DNA from 2 places in the Thermoanaerobacterium sp. R66 genome. Region 1 is predicted to be linked to the other one. Evidence: riboswitches for the same ligand, from Rfam matches in the RefSeq annotation. Region 1 holds a riboswitch; the other holds the start of a gene.

Region 1 (6,296 bases):
TGTCTTAGCAAGTTCAATAAGCCCCTCAACGATGGCAGAACCTACGCCTTGCCCTCGAAAATCCGGATGAACGGCAATGTTTGTTATATGTCCTTCGTCCACAACAACCCAAAAACCGCCGTATCCAGCCACCTTGCCATCTACCTCGGCAACAATGTAGTGTGCACAACTATTTTTCGTAACTTCCATCACAAATGATTCAAAAGACCATGGCACAGAAAAGCTTAAATACTCAATTTCCATGACTTTGTCTATATCGCTTTTTACCATAGGGCGAATCTTTATATCCATAAGACCCTCCAAAACATCACTTAGAATTTTCCAGCGGTGCAGGCTTTCTAATATAATACGGTTTAAAATCAAGATATGTGCATATCTCGCCCTTAGATATTTTCTTAAGTGCCATCATTCCAACCGATGACGCTCTTGATATGTTGTTAATCGGCGATGCAAAAATGGCATCTGGCAACGCACTTTTTAACGTGTCTTTATAAGCAATGGTGCCATCTCCTACGAATAAAACTTCTTCACCGTATACCTTTGCTATGTCTAAAACCACTTCTACTTCTTCCAGTGACACATCTTTTAGTCTACTTAACTCACTACCACCTTTATAAAAAGCCGTATAGACGTTTCCTCTTAATGCATCAATAATAGGGCAGATGATGCCGTTATATTCTCCTACGTTATAGGCAAGGGCATCTAATGATGATACGCCAACAATCGGTACATCAAGAGATTGAGCTAACCCCTTAGCAGTAGCGGCACCTATCCTTAAACCTGTAAAAGATCCAGGTCCTTCACATACAGCTATATGGGTTATTTCCTCTTTTTTTACCTCCGCCATTTTTAAAAGTTCATCCATCATTGGCATCAATATGACAGAATGTCTCAAATGATTTATTGAAAATTCACCTATTAAGCCACTTTCATCCACTAAAGCCACAGTAGCCGTCTTTGACGATGAATCTATTGCAAGTACCTTCATCACTTCATCTCCTTAATCACTTCATCGTATTTTGCACCATGTGATTCTATCTCTATTATCCTCTCATCGAAAGAATCACCCATGAAAATATGCACAAATATATTTTCCTTCGGGATAAGAGGCATTATCTTTTCAGGCCACTCAATGACACAAACACCATCACCGTAAAAATATTCCTCATAGCCTATATCGTACAATTCCATGTAGTCGTCAATCCTGTAAACGTCAAAATGGTAAAGAGGAATTTCTCCCATATGCTCATTTACAATCATGAATGTAGGGCTTGTGACATAGTCCCATATACCCATACCTTTAGCAATGCCTTTTGTCAAAACTGTCTTGCCTACACCTAAATCTCCAGATATAAGCACGATACTTCCTCTTTTTAGCAAACTGCCTAACTTAACCCCTATCTTTTCCGTTTCATCAGAGCTTTTTGTCCTAAAATGTATTTTCATTGAGAACACCACCGTGAAATTTATACAAATATTATATACCAAGTATACCATAAAACAAACGCCTAATGGCTGAATAAAAAAGCGCAAAAAAATAACGGAACACTGTCCGTTATTTTAAGTGACTACATCTTCAACATTGGAGATAATTTCTTGTAAATGAGGAACGTGATTAGAGATATTACTAAGCCTTTCAAGATGTTGAAAGGAAAAATACCGTACGCTATCAATGTCTTCAAATCAACTATATGGCTATTTACCGCCTTTCCCATTCCAACAATGGCGCTTAACGGCCAACCCATTATCTTCTGATATAATGGCAAAAATACATAGTAGTTTAATACTGATCCCGCAATAGCCATGACAATAGTTCCTAAAATCATTGCAAATAACGCTGACTTTTTAGATTTGTTTCTCATGTAGATTACGCCAACAGTAAATACGTAAATAGAGCCTACAACGAAATTGGCCACTTCTCCTATACCTGCAGATTGACTAACCGGAAGATGTATCACATTCTTTACAACCTCCACAAAGATGCCGTATACAGGCCCTAATGCAAATGCCGCTAAAAGAGGCGGTATATCGCTAAAATCAAATTTTAAAAAGCTTGGAAATAGTGGCAATTGAAATTCTAAGTACATCAGTACAAATGCTATTGCTGAAAGCAACCCTACAGTCACAATCACTTTTGTCTTGCTGTGTTCCATAAATGACACCTCCAAATTTAAAAATCCCGAAGAAACATCTTCAGGATGAAAGCAAACAAAAATAAATCTTCTTCCATCCAGACTGTACTGTCGGCCTTGGAATCTCACCAAGTCCACCGCATATGCGGGTCGCGGGCTCGCTTACGCTTACCGCCGGTCGGGAATTTCACCCTGCCCTGAAGATATTCTCCACTGGTTTATTCAATTCTAAATATTATAATGTCACAAATATATCAATTTGTCAAGTATTTTTTAATCGTCAACCACAACAGTGCCTGTATTTCCTGATAAAGCATCATGTGCCTTTTCTAAAGACGTTATTATGGCTCGCCTTCCTTTTCTTGACCTGGCAAACCTTATTGCAGCCTTGACTTTCGGCATCATTGAGCCTTCTGCAAAATGACCTTCGTTTAAATACATCTCTATATCATGGCTTGAAATTACATCCAGAGGCTTTTCATCAGGCTTTTTGAAGTTGATGTACACTTTTTCTACAGCGGTCAATATCAATAAAATATCTGCATCCAAATCTTCTGCCAATTTCTCAGATGCCAAATCTTTATCTATCACAGCAGCCACACCTTTTAAGCTGCCATTTTCCCTTACTACAGGTATTCCTCCGCCACCCGCCGTTATTACAACGACACCGTTTCTCTCCAAAAGCTTTATTGTGTTTAATTCAACTATCTCTTTAGGCTCTGGTGATGCTACGACTCTCCTATATCCTCTTCCACTGTCCTCTACCATCTGATATCCTTTTTCATTTTCCAATAGCTCCGCATCTTCCTTAGAGTAAAACGGTCCTATTGGCTTTGTAGGATGTGAAAATGCAGCATCATCTTTATCTACAACAACCTGTGTAACGATTGTTGCAACATCCTTTTGTATATTCTTCTCTTTAAAAACCTCGCCTAAACATTGCTGAATCATATAGCCTATCATTCCCTGGCTTTCCGCGCCGCACACATCAAAGGGCATGGCTGGTATTATGTTAGACGCTGTCTCGTTCTGTATTACGATGTTTCCTACCTGTGGCCCATTTCCATGTGTCACAATGACAGAATACCCTTCTTTTATGATGTCTGCAATGTACATAGCCGTCTTTCTAACTGTATTCAATTGTGATTCGGCTGTAGGCACCATATCCTTGTCTTGCAGTGCATTTCCCCCAAGCGCAATTACTACTTTTCCTTTCATCGTATCCTCCTACTTACGCAAATAATGACATTCTACATTATATCATTTTATTCGCGATTTGAATAGTATGTGAAAAAGCCAAGGCAAATTGCCTTGACTTTTTTAGAGAATCGTCGCTATCATGACAGCCTTAATGGTATGCTTTCTGTTTTCAGCCTCATCCCACACCCTCGACTGCTTTCCTTCGATCACTTCGTACGTTACTTCCTGTCCCTTTACAGCAGGCAAGCAGTGCAAAAATATCGTATCAGACCTATTTGTCTTTTTCATAAGCTCGTCGTTCACTTGGAATGGCCTTAACAGCATTTCTCTCTCTTTTTGCTTTGATTCTTCTCCCATAGATGCCCATACATCTGTGTAAATTGCATGTGCGCCTTCTAAGCCTTCACCAGGCACATCTGTCAGAGTAAATGTCCCTCCATTCTCAGCAGCCATTTCTCTAATCTCATTTATGTAGTCCTCTTGAGGCCAAAGCTCTCTTGGCGAATTAATCACGTATTCCATGCCCATTTTTGCACAACCAATAGCCAGCGTGTTTGCCATGTTGTTTCTTCCATCGCCGACAAACACCAATTTTGTGCCTTTTAAGTGTCCAAATTCCTCTTCTATCGTCATTAAATCAGCCAAAACCTGTGTAGGATGGTATTCGTCTGTAAGCCCATTGTATACAGGAACGCCTGAATACTTTACAAGAGCTTCAACAGTGCTTTGATTGTAACCTCTAAATTCGATGGCATCAAACATCCTGCCGAGAACTCTCGCAGTGTCTTCTATGGATTCTTTTGCCCCAAGCTGAATATCATCTGTCGACAAGAAGACAGGGTGTCCTCCTTCTTCGCCAAATGCTGTCTCAAATGCACACCTGGTCCTTGTTGAGCGCTTTTCAAATATCAGTGCAATTGTCTTTCCCAAAAACCTTTGATGGACTATTCCTGCCTTTCTTTCTGCTTTAACCTGCTTTGAAATGTCCAGAAGATACCTTATCTCCTGCGGTGTATAGTCTTTTAAAGATAATAAACTCCTGCCTTTTAAATTAAATCCCATTTACTTTACTCCTTTCAAAACTATATTTATCTTTTAAATACCAATTGTCCATTTATGAATACAAACTTTGTCTTAGTCTTTATCTCAATTGGATTTCCGTCAAATACGGCTATATCAGCATCTTTTCCCTTTTCTATGCTGCCAACTCTATCGTCTATTCCGACGATCTTAGCTGGATTTATCGTAATAGCCTTTAATGCCTCCATCTCATCCATACCTTCTCTTACTGCAAGACCTGCACAAATCGGCAAGTAATTAAGCGGAATGACAGGATGGTCAGTCATAATAGCTACATCCAACCCTGCTTTTGATAAAATCCCCGGCGTCTTAAAAGTAAGGTTTGCAAGCTCCACCTTTGATCTTTCAGATAACGACGGACCAACGATGACTTTTGCCTTTTCCATTACAAGGTAATCAGCTATAAGATGGCCTTCAGTGCAATGGTCAATGGTTATGTCCACGTTAAATTCCTTTGCTATCCTTAAAGCAGTGAATATGTCATCAGCCCTATGGGCATGTGCCTTTAAAGGTATCTCTCTTTTTAATACTTTAACCAAAATCTCAAGCCCCAGATCTCTTGACGGCTTTTTCTCATCATCAGAAGAATCTTTCTCCATGTCCTCCATGTACTCTTGGGCCTTTATAAGCTCCTGTCTAAGCAGTGCAGCAATGCCCATTCTGGTCATAGGCATCTTGTGCTGTTCATTGTAGACAGATTTAGGGTTTTCTCCAAAAGCCACTTTAACCGCAACAGGTTCTTTTACTATCATATCGTCGATGCGTCTGCCATAAGTCTTGATGGCTACAAATTGTCCACCTATGACATTAGCGCTGCCAGGACCTGTAACAGCCGTAGTCACACCTGCCTCGTATGCTTCTTGAAAATACTTATCCATAGGGTTTATGCCATCAATAGCCCGCAACTGCGGTGTGATAGGATCTGTCTCCTCATTTCCATCTGCACCTTCAAACCCTACGGCATTTTCCCACATGCCCAAGTGGCAATGAGCATCTATCATGCCTGGCATCACTGTAAGATCAGATACATCTATGACTTCCGCATCAAGCGGTGCTATTATTTCCTCACTTACATCTAATATCTTTCCATCTCCTATAAGTACATCAGCCTTTTCATAATTTTTCCCTGCCATAGTCAATACTTTGCCGCCTTTTAAAAGATACACCGTAAAACCCCCCGTCTTTAGAATTTTTCAAATGAAAAGAACCTAAAAGATATTATACTACACTGATAAAAATTGTAAACAGAGTAGCAAGTTTAATTTATCTTCTTGATTATCTTGTCTTTATTTAAAAATCCTATGACAAATAGAATAACCGCTATCACTGAAACAACGGCAGAAACCATGTAGTTTTTATGTTCAATGTTTGAACCAATATATGAAGAAATAACTATTCCCGGAAGCCTAGCTAAAGCCGTTATGAGAAAATAGTTTACAAATTTGACTGGTGTTAATCCTGCCACATAAGACAAAGCATCCTTTGGAAGCCCTGGCATCAAAAATACAATAAAAAGCCCCATCTCACCTTTTTTGTTGTTTATTATGTAGTCAAACTTTTTTAGCTTATCCTCTGAAATCATTCCCCTCACAAACTCATATCCCAGAAGCCTTGCTATGGCAAAGCACAAAACAGAGCCAATGGTTATGCCGATCAAAGAGTAAATAGAGCCTAAAACAGCTCCATAAAGGTATCCACCGGCTACCTGCACCACTTCACCAGGAATTATAAATATTACGACCTGCAGCACTTGTATAAGTATAAACACCAGCACCCCTTTTGCTCCAAAGCCTAAAATCCACTTTTCGAACTTGGCAGGATCTTTTAAAAGGTATGTAAGGTAATCGCCATACCGAAACAGCACCCAAAAAAACAAAAATACAA
Region 2 (6,296 bases), 560 kb from region 1:
TACTTTATCATAAAGTTCACATGGTCACTTGTCACTTTTTCCGCAGCCATAACTAAATCCCCTTCATTCTCTCTATCTTCATCATCGACTACAATGACCATTTTCCCATTTTTTATGTCTTCTATTGCGCTTTCAATAGTATCAAACATTTATGAACATCTCCTTATAAATAATTTTCTAGTGAACCTACTCCATCCTATAGAGGGTGGAGCTTCCTACTTCATAGACCGTTGCCTACTGCTATTCACAGCAGGTCTTACACAATCTCCATAGGCGTAACTTCGGGAGGAACCTTCCCTACAAAATTATTATTCTTATGCTGCTATGCCTAATTGTTTTAATCCTTCATATAGTATATTTATTGCTGCATTTACATCTCTGTCTATCTCTAATCCGCACTCGCATTTGTGTATTCTTACTGATAAGTCTTTTTCTACTATTTTCCCGCATCTTGAACATCTTTGTGATGTATATGCTGGATCTACTTTTACGAAGATTTTTCCTTCTTTTTCTGCTTTATACTGGAGATATTTGTCTAACATTCCCCATCCTGCATTTGCTATTGATTTTGCAAGTTTATGATTTTTCATCATATTTTTTACTTGCAAATCTTCAACGCATATGATGTCATTATGTTTTACTATGTTATAGCTTATCTTATGTAGATAGTCCCTTCTTTGATTCGCTACTTTTTCATGAAGTTTCGCTAATCTTTTCTTTTGCTTTTCTCTGTTTTTGCTTCCTTTCTTTTTTCTTGATAATTGTCTTTGCAGTCTTTTTAGTTTCTTCTCTGATTTTTGTAGCCATTTAGGATTTGAGTATAACTCTCCATCTGATGTTGCAGCTATTGAGTTTATTCCTTTGTCTACTCCTATTGCTTTTTCTCTTATGACTGTTTTTTCTTTTTCTTCTTCTACTTCAACTGACAGATTTATATACCACTTTCCTGCATGGTATTTTATGTTTATTGTTTTGACTTTTGTTGGATCAAAGTTTCTATGTGCTTTGATTTTTATATGCCCTATATTTTTTATGTATACATATCCTTCTTTCCCAAAGTTTCTTTTTGTTTCGCATTGTGGAAGTGTTATTGATGTGTAGTGATATTTATCTTTGAATTTAGGATATTTGGCTCTTTTGTCAAAGAAGTTTTTATATGCTCTATCTAATCTTCTCAACACATCCTGTAATATTTGCGACTGTACTAATTTGTATTCTGGATGTTCTTTTTTATATTTTGGAAGCATGTTCTGCTGTTCTTTATATGTAAGTCCTTTGCCATATTGTTTGTAATGTTTTATTCTTTGATCCAGTGAATAGTTGTATAATTTGCGACATAAATACAATGTATAAAAAAGCTTTTCTTCTTGTTCTTTTGTGGGTTCTATGAAAAAATGCTGACATGTCATCATCTTTTCTCACCTTGGCTTTCTATATACTGTTTTATAACTTCTATAGGTGCACTACCAGTTGTAAGAAGACAGTAACTTCTTGACCAAAAATATTCTTTCCAAAGTTTTTGTTTTATCTGCGGATATTCTTTTTTTATGAGTCTAGATGATGCACTTTTATAAGCATTTATGAATTTTGATATTTCAGAATTAGGTTCTGCTTTGAAAAGTATGTGTACATGGTCTTTATCGTGATTCCATTCTTGCAGTGATATATTATAATTGGATGATATATTCTCAAATATCTCCTTTAATTTATTTGATATGTTATCGTCTATTACTTTTCTTCTGTATTTTACAACCATTATAAGATGATAATACAATAAGAATACTGAATGATTGTTATTATCTAATATTAGCATTATATCACCACTTTGCTTTTTACTTCTGATAAGATTATAACATATAATGTTATGGAAAACAATAGAAATTCATCTCCCACCTATAGAGGATGGGAGAACTTCTTTCAAGTTTTTGTAAAAAATTCATCAACGTTTTTCTTCGTCAAAAGCCTTTCTGCATACTTTGAAAGTATGTCAACTTCAATATTTACGGTATCTCCGATTCTTTTTATATTTAAAGTTGTATTGTTCTCTGTATGGGGTATAATTGACACTGTAAAGTATGAAGCTGATGATTCTACCACTGTCAAACTTATTCCATCCACAGCAATACTTCCTTTATCAGCCACATATTTTGAATATCTTTCATCAATTTTAATTTTAAATGTCGTCGTACTGTTTATTTTGTTTTTATCAATTATTGTACCAACGGTATCCACATGTCCCGTCACAATGTGTCCATTTAGCCTGCCTGATATGCTTAATGCCCTTTCTAAATTGACAATGCTTCCTATCTTTAAACTTCCTAAATTGCTTGTTTTAAGTGTTCCATACATTATATCTGATGTAAATAAATCTTTACCTATATTTGTAACCGTTAAGCATACTCCATTTACAGCTATGCTATCTCCAATTCTTACACCATCTAAGACTTTTTTGCACTCTACTGCTATTTTGGTAATATTTCCTCTTTGAATCATTTTGACCTTTCCAACTTCTTCTATAATTCCTGTAAACATCTTAACACCTACTTTTTTATATAACCTTCTATAAGTATGTCATCGTCAAATTTTTTTATATCTATCTTTTCAATCATTATTGCATCTTTAATCAAAGCAATGCCATCACCTTCTACAGGCGTTAATGAATTGCTTCCACCTATTATTTTTGGAGCAATATAAAACATAACTTTGTCTACTATTCCTTCTTTTAAAGCAGAATAGTTGAGAGTTCCTCCACCTTCTATGAGAATACTATCTATCCCTCTTTCCCCTAACGTATAGATCAATTTCTTTAGATGGACTTTATTATCTTTTTTTTCGATTGTAACAACATCAACACCCAAATCATTCAAAGCTTTCACCTTATCATGTGGCATCATATCTGTTGTAGCTATTAATGTCTTAGCAGATTTATCAATGATGACATTTGCATCTAATGGAATCCTGCCGTGACTATCCACAATAACTCTTAAAGGGTTTTTATATCCTTGCAATCTAACAGTAAGATGTGGATTATCTTTTATAACTGTATTAATACCTACCATTATTGCCATAACGCTGCCTCTAACTTTATGGACATGCTCCCTTGATTTTTCATTTGTTATCCACTTAGAATCGCCTGTAAAAGTCGATATCTTTCCATCAATTGTCATGGCGGATTTTAATATTACATAAGGTTCTCTACTTATGATGTACTTTATAAATACTTCATTCAATTTCTCTGCTTCATCTTTTAACAATCCAGTATAAACATTTAAACCAGCTTCTTCAAGCTTTTTAATTCCTTTTCCTGCTACAAGTTCATTTGGATCCTCCATAGCGATAAAAACATTTTTTATGCCTGATTTTATGACAGCATCGACACAAGGTGGTGTTTTTCCATGATGGCAACACGGTTCCAATGTCACATAAAGCGTGGCTCCATTTACATCTTCTTTAGCATTTTTTAATGCATTTATTTCCGCATGTGGTCCTCCATAGTATTCATGATAGCCTTCACCTATAATTTTGCCATTTTTAACAATTACAGCTCCTACTAAAGGATTTGGGTTTGTGTGTCCTACACCAAGTTTAGCAAGCTTTAATGCCCTTTTCATGTATTTCTCCATAAATCACCTCAAAAAATTAGCCCTGAAGCATGTAATACTTCAGGGCATAATGACAATTGCCATTTCACCTTCTTTCATCCAGACTATACTGTCGGCTCTGGAATCTAACCAGATCTGCCATAAGGCTCGCGGGCTTTACCGCCGGTATGGAATTTCACCAATCCCTGAAGGTTTAATCTTATTTAGTTTCTATAATTATAACATTAATTTTATAAAAATGCTAGTCTATCATCTCTTCAATGGTTCCTCCAGCAGGAATAAATGGCAGAACCATCTCATCTTTGTCTATGATACACTCTAAAACATAAGGCTTGTTGTTTGACAATGCTTCACTAAAAGCATCTGTAAATTCTTCTTTCGTGTAAATTCTTCTTCCGGTTACCCCAAAAGCTTCGGCGACTTTTGAAAAATTGAGATTCGGGTTTAAATCTGTCTGAGAAAATCTTTTGTCGTAAAGGAGATTTTGCCATTGTCTAACCATGCCAAGTGTCTGATTGTTGAGGATTATCGTTATAACAGGTATGTTGTACACCGACATCGTTTCAAGAGCATGAATATTCATCCTTATGCTGCCGTCACCTGCAATATTCACCACTCTTTTGTCATCTCTCCCTACTTGTGCACCTATTGATGCAGGAAGTCCAAAGCCCATGGTACCTAATCCACCGGATGTGACAAATGTCCTTGGCTCTTTGAATTTATAGTATTGAGCCGTCCACATCTGGTTTTGCCCTACTTCTGTCGCTACTACAAGATTGTCTCCTCCAAGCTCTTGAACCCTTTCTACTATCCACTGTGGCTTCAATTTCCCATCATCTTTATATTTAAAGGACGTTTTGTCTTTTATCGATATAAGCTCATTAATCCATTCCCTATTGTCTTTTTCTTTTATCATTCCATTTAAAAGAGATAGGACTTCTTTGATATCTCCTACTAATGGCACATCAACATCGATATTTTTGCCGATTTCCGCAGGATCGATATCGATGTGAATGACTTTTGCATTTGGCGCCAGACCACCTGCTTTACCGGCGACTCTGTCGCTAAACCTTGACCCTACTGCAATCACCAAATCTGATTTATAAACGGCCGTATTGGCATATCTGCTTCCATGCATTCCAATAAGCCCTAATGACAACTCATCATCTTCTGGAAAGCATCCAAGGCCCATAAGCGAAGTAGCTACAGGTATCATGTGCTTTTTAGCAAAATCGTACAAATTCTTCGATGCTTCGCTCCATATTACTCCACCACCGGCAAAAATAACTGGTCTTTTGCTTGATGAGATTAACTGGGCTGCCTTTACTAAATCTGCTTCTAACACTTGATGCTTCTTTACTTCAACATAAAAATCCTTTCGCTTGACAAAGTTTATATCTGCAGTCTGAATGTCCTTTGGTATGTCTACAAGAACAGGGCCTGGTCTTCCATCTTTCGCTATAAAAAAGGCTTCTCTCAAAGTGTCCGCTAATTTATCAGGCGATTTCACAATAAAATTGTGCTTTGTCACAGGCATCGTGATTCCTGCAATATCCACTTCTTGAAAAGAGTCCTTTCCTATAAGGCTTGTAGCAACTTGCCCTGTTATAGCAACTATTGGCACAGAGTCCATGTAGGCATTGGCTATTCCTGTGACTAAATTGGTAGCACCAGGTCCTGATGTAGCAAAGCACACGCCAACTTTTCCGGTCACTCTTGCGTATCCATCTGCCATGTGGGCAGCCATCTGTTCATGCGTTGCAAGGATATGCCGCAAGTCAGAATCGTACAAAGCATCGTAAAGAGGTATGACGGCACCGCCAGGAATGCCAAAAACGACTTCTACTCCTTGCTCTTTTAATACTTCTATGACAACCTGCGAACCTTTTATGATCACGATATGCGCCTCCTTTCATGGAATTTAAGCTTTGTCAATCATTTTTTAAAACCGCACCAGTATTTGCAGATGTGACTAATCTGGCGTACCTTGCCATGTAACCTGTCTTAATGTGAGGCTCCGGCCTTCTAAAGTTTTTTCTTCTTTCTTCCATTTCTTCATCGTCTATCTTTAAGTTAAGCTTTCTTCCCGGTATGTCTATTTCAATGATATCCCCATCTTTTATCAAAGCAATTTCTCCACCTTCCATCGCTTCAGGCGACACATGACCTATGCAAGCTCCTCTTGTGGCGCCAGAAAATCTTCCATCTGTAATAAGCGCTACATCCTTGTCAAGTCCCATGCCTGCCAGTGCTGATGTAGGGCTTAACATCTCCCTCATGCCAGGACCGCCTTTTGGCCCTTCATACCTTATTACAACGACATCGCCTTTTTGTATCTTGCCATCATAAATGGCTTTTATGGCTTCATCTTCTGAATCAAAGACTCTTGCAGGACCAGAATGGCGAAGCATCTCTTTAGCTACTGCAGACGCCTTTACTACAGAACCGTCTTTCGCAATATTTCCGTACAAAATCGCCAAGCCACCTGTATTGCTGTAGGGATCTTCTACTGAGTGTATTACATCATGATTTTTTATCCGCGCATCTTTGAAATTTTCACCGATTGTATCGCATGTGACTGTAATGCAATCTGTATTTAAGACTCCTAATTTTGACAGTTCTTTCAATACTGCCTGTATGCCACCTGCATGGTAGAGATCTTCTATATGATACTTTCCTGCAGGGCTTAATTTG

What was found. A riboswitch is a leader RNA that binds a small molecule or an ion and turns the genes downstream of it on or off. The one in region 1 is predicted to bind FMN.
Region 2: linked by a shared signal. The riboswitch ahead of ribD (bifunctional diaminohydroxyphosphoribosylaminopyrimidine deaminase/5-amino-6-(5-phosphoribosylamino)uracil reductase RibD) and the one ahead of JJQ93_RS07540 (ECF transporter S component) in region 1 are both predicted to bind FMN.

Annotation. Positions count from the first base shown of each region.
Region 1 covers NZ_JAEUWW010000001.1:1,476,848-1,483,143, forward strand. The annotation lists gene rimI (ribosomal protein S18-alanine N-acetyltransferase) at 1-291, opposite strand, end outside; gene tsaB (tRNA (adenosine(37)-N6)-threonylcarbamoyltransferase complex dimerization subunit type 1 TsaB) at 308-988, opposite strand; gene tsaE (tRNA (adenosine(37)-N6)-threonylcarbamoyltransferase complex ATPase subunit type 1 TsaE) at 988-1,446, opposite strand; gene JJQ93_RS07540 (ECF transporter S component) at 1,569-2,153, opposite strand; FMN riboswitch at 2,215-2,341, opposite strand; gene arcC (carbamate kinase) at 2,406-3,350, opposite strand; gene argF (ornithine carbamoyltransferase) at 3,453-4,394, opposite strand; gene JJQ93_RS07555 (amidohydrolase) at 4,421-5,578, opposite strand; gene JJQ93_RS07560 (TVP38/TMEM64 family protein) at 5,671-6,296, opposite strand, start outside.
Region 2 covers NZ_JAEUWW010000001.1:2,039,413-2,045,708, reverse strand. The annotation lists gene JJQ93_RS10180 (bifunctional 3,4-dihydroxy-2-butanone-4-phosphate synthase/GTP cyclohydrolase II) at 1-149, opposite strand, end outside; gene JJQ93_RS10175 (RNA-guided endonuclease InsQ/TnpB family protein) at 315-1,412, opposite strand; gene tnpA (IS200/IS605 family transposase) at 1,409-1,813, opposite strand; gene JJQ93_RS10165 (riboflavin synthase) at 1,918-2,532, opposite strand; gene ribD (bifunctional diaminohydroxyphosphoribosylaminopyrimidine deaminase/5-amino-6-(5-phosphoribosylamino)uracil reductase RibD) at 2,541-3,623, opposite strand; FMN riboswitch at 3,686-3,799, opposite strand; gene ilvB (biosynthetic-type acetolactate synthase large subunit) at 3,844-5,499, opposite strand; gene ilvD (dihydroxy-acid dehydratase) at 5,534-6,296, opposite strand, start outside.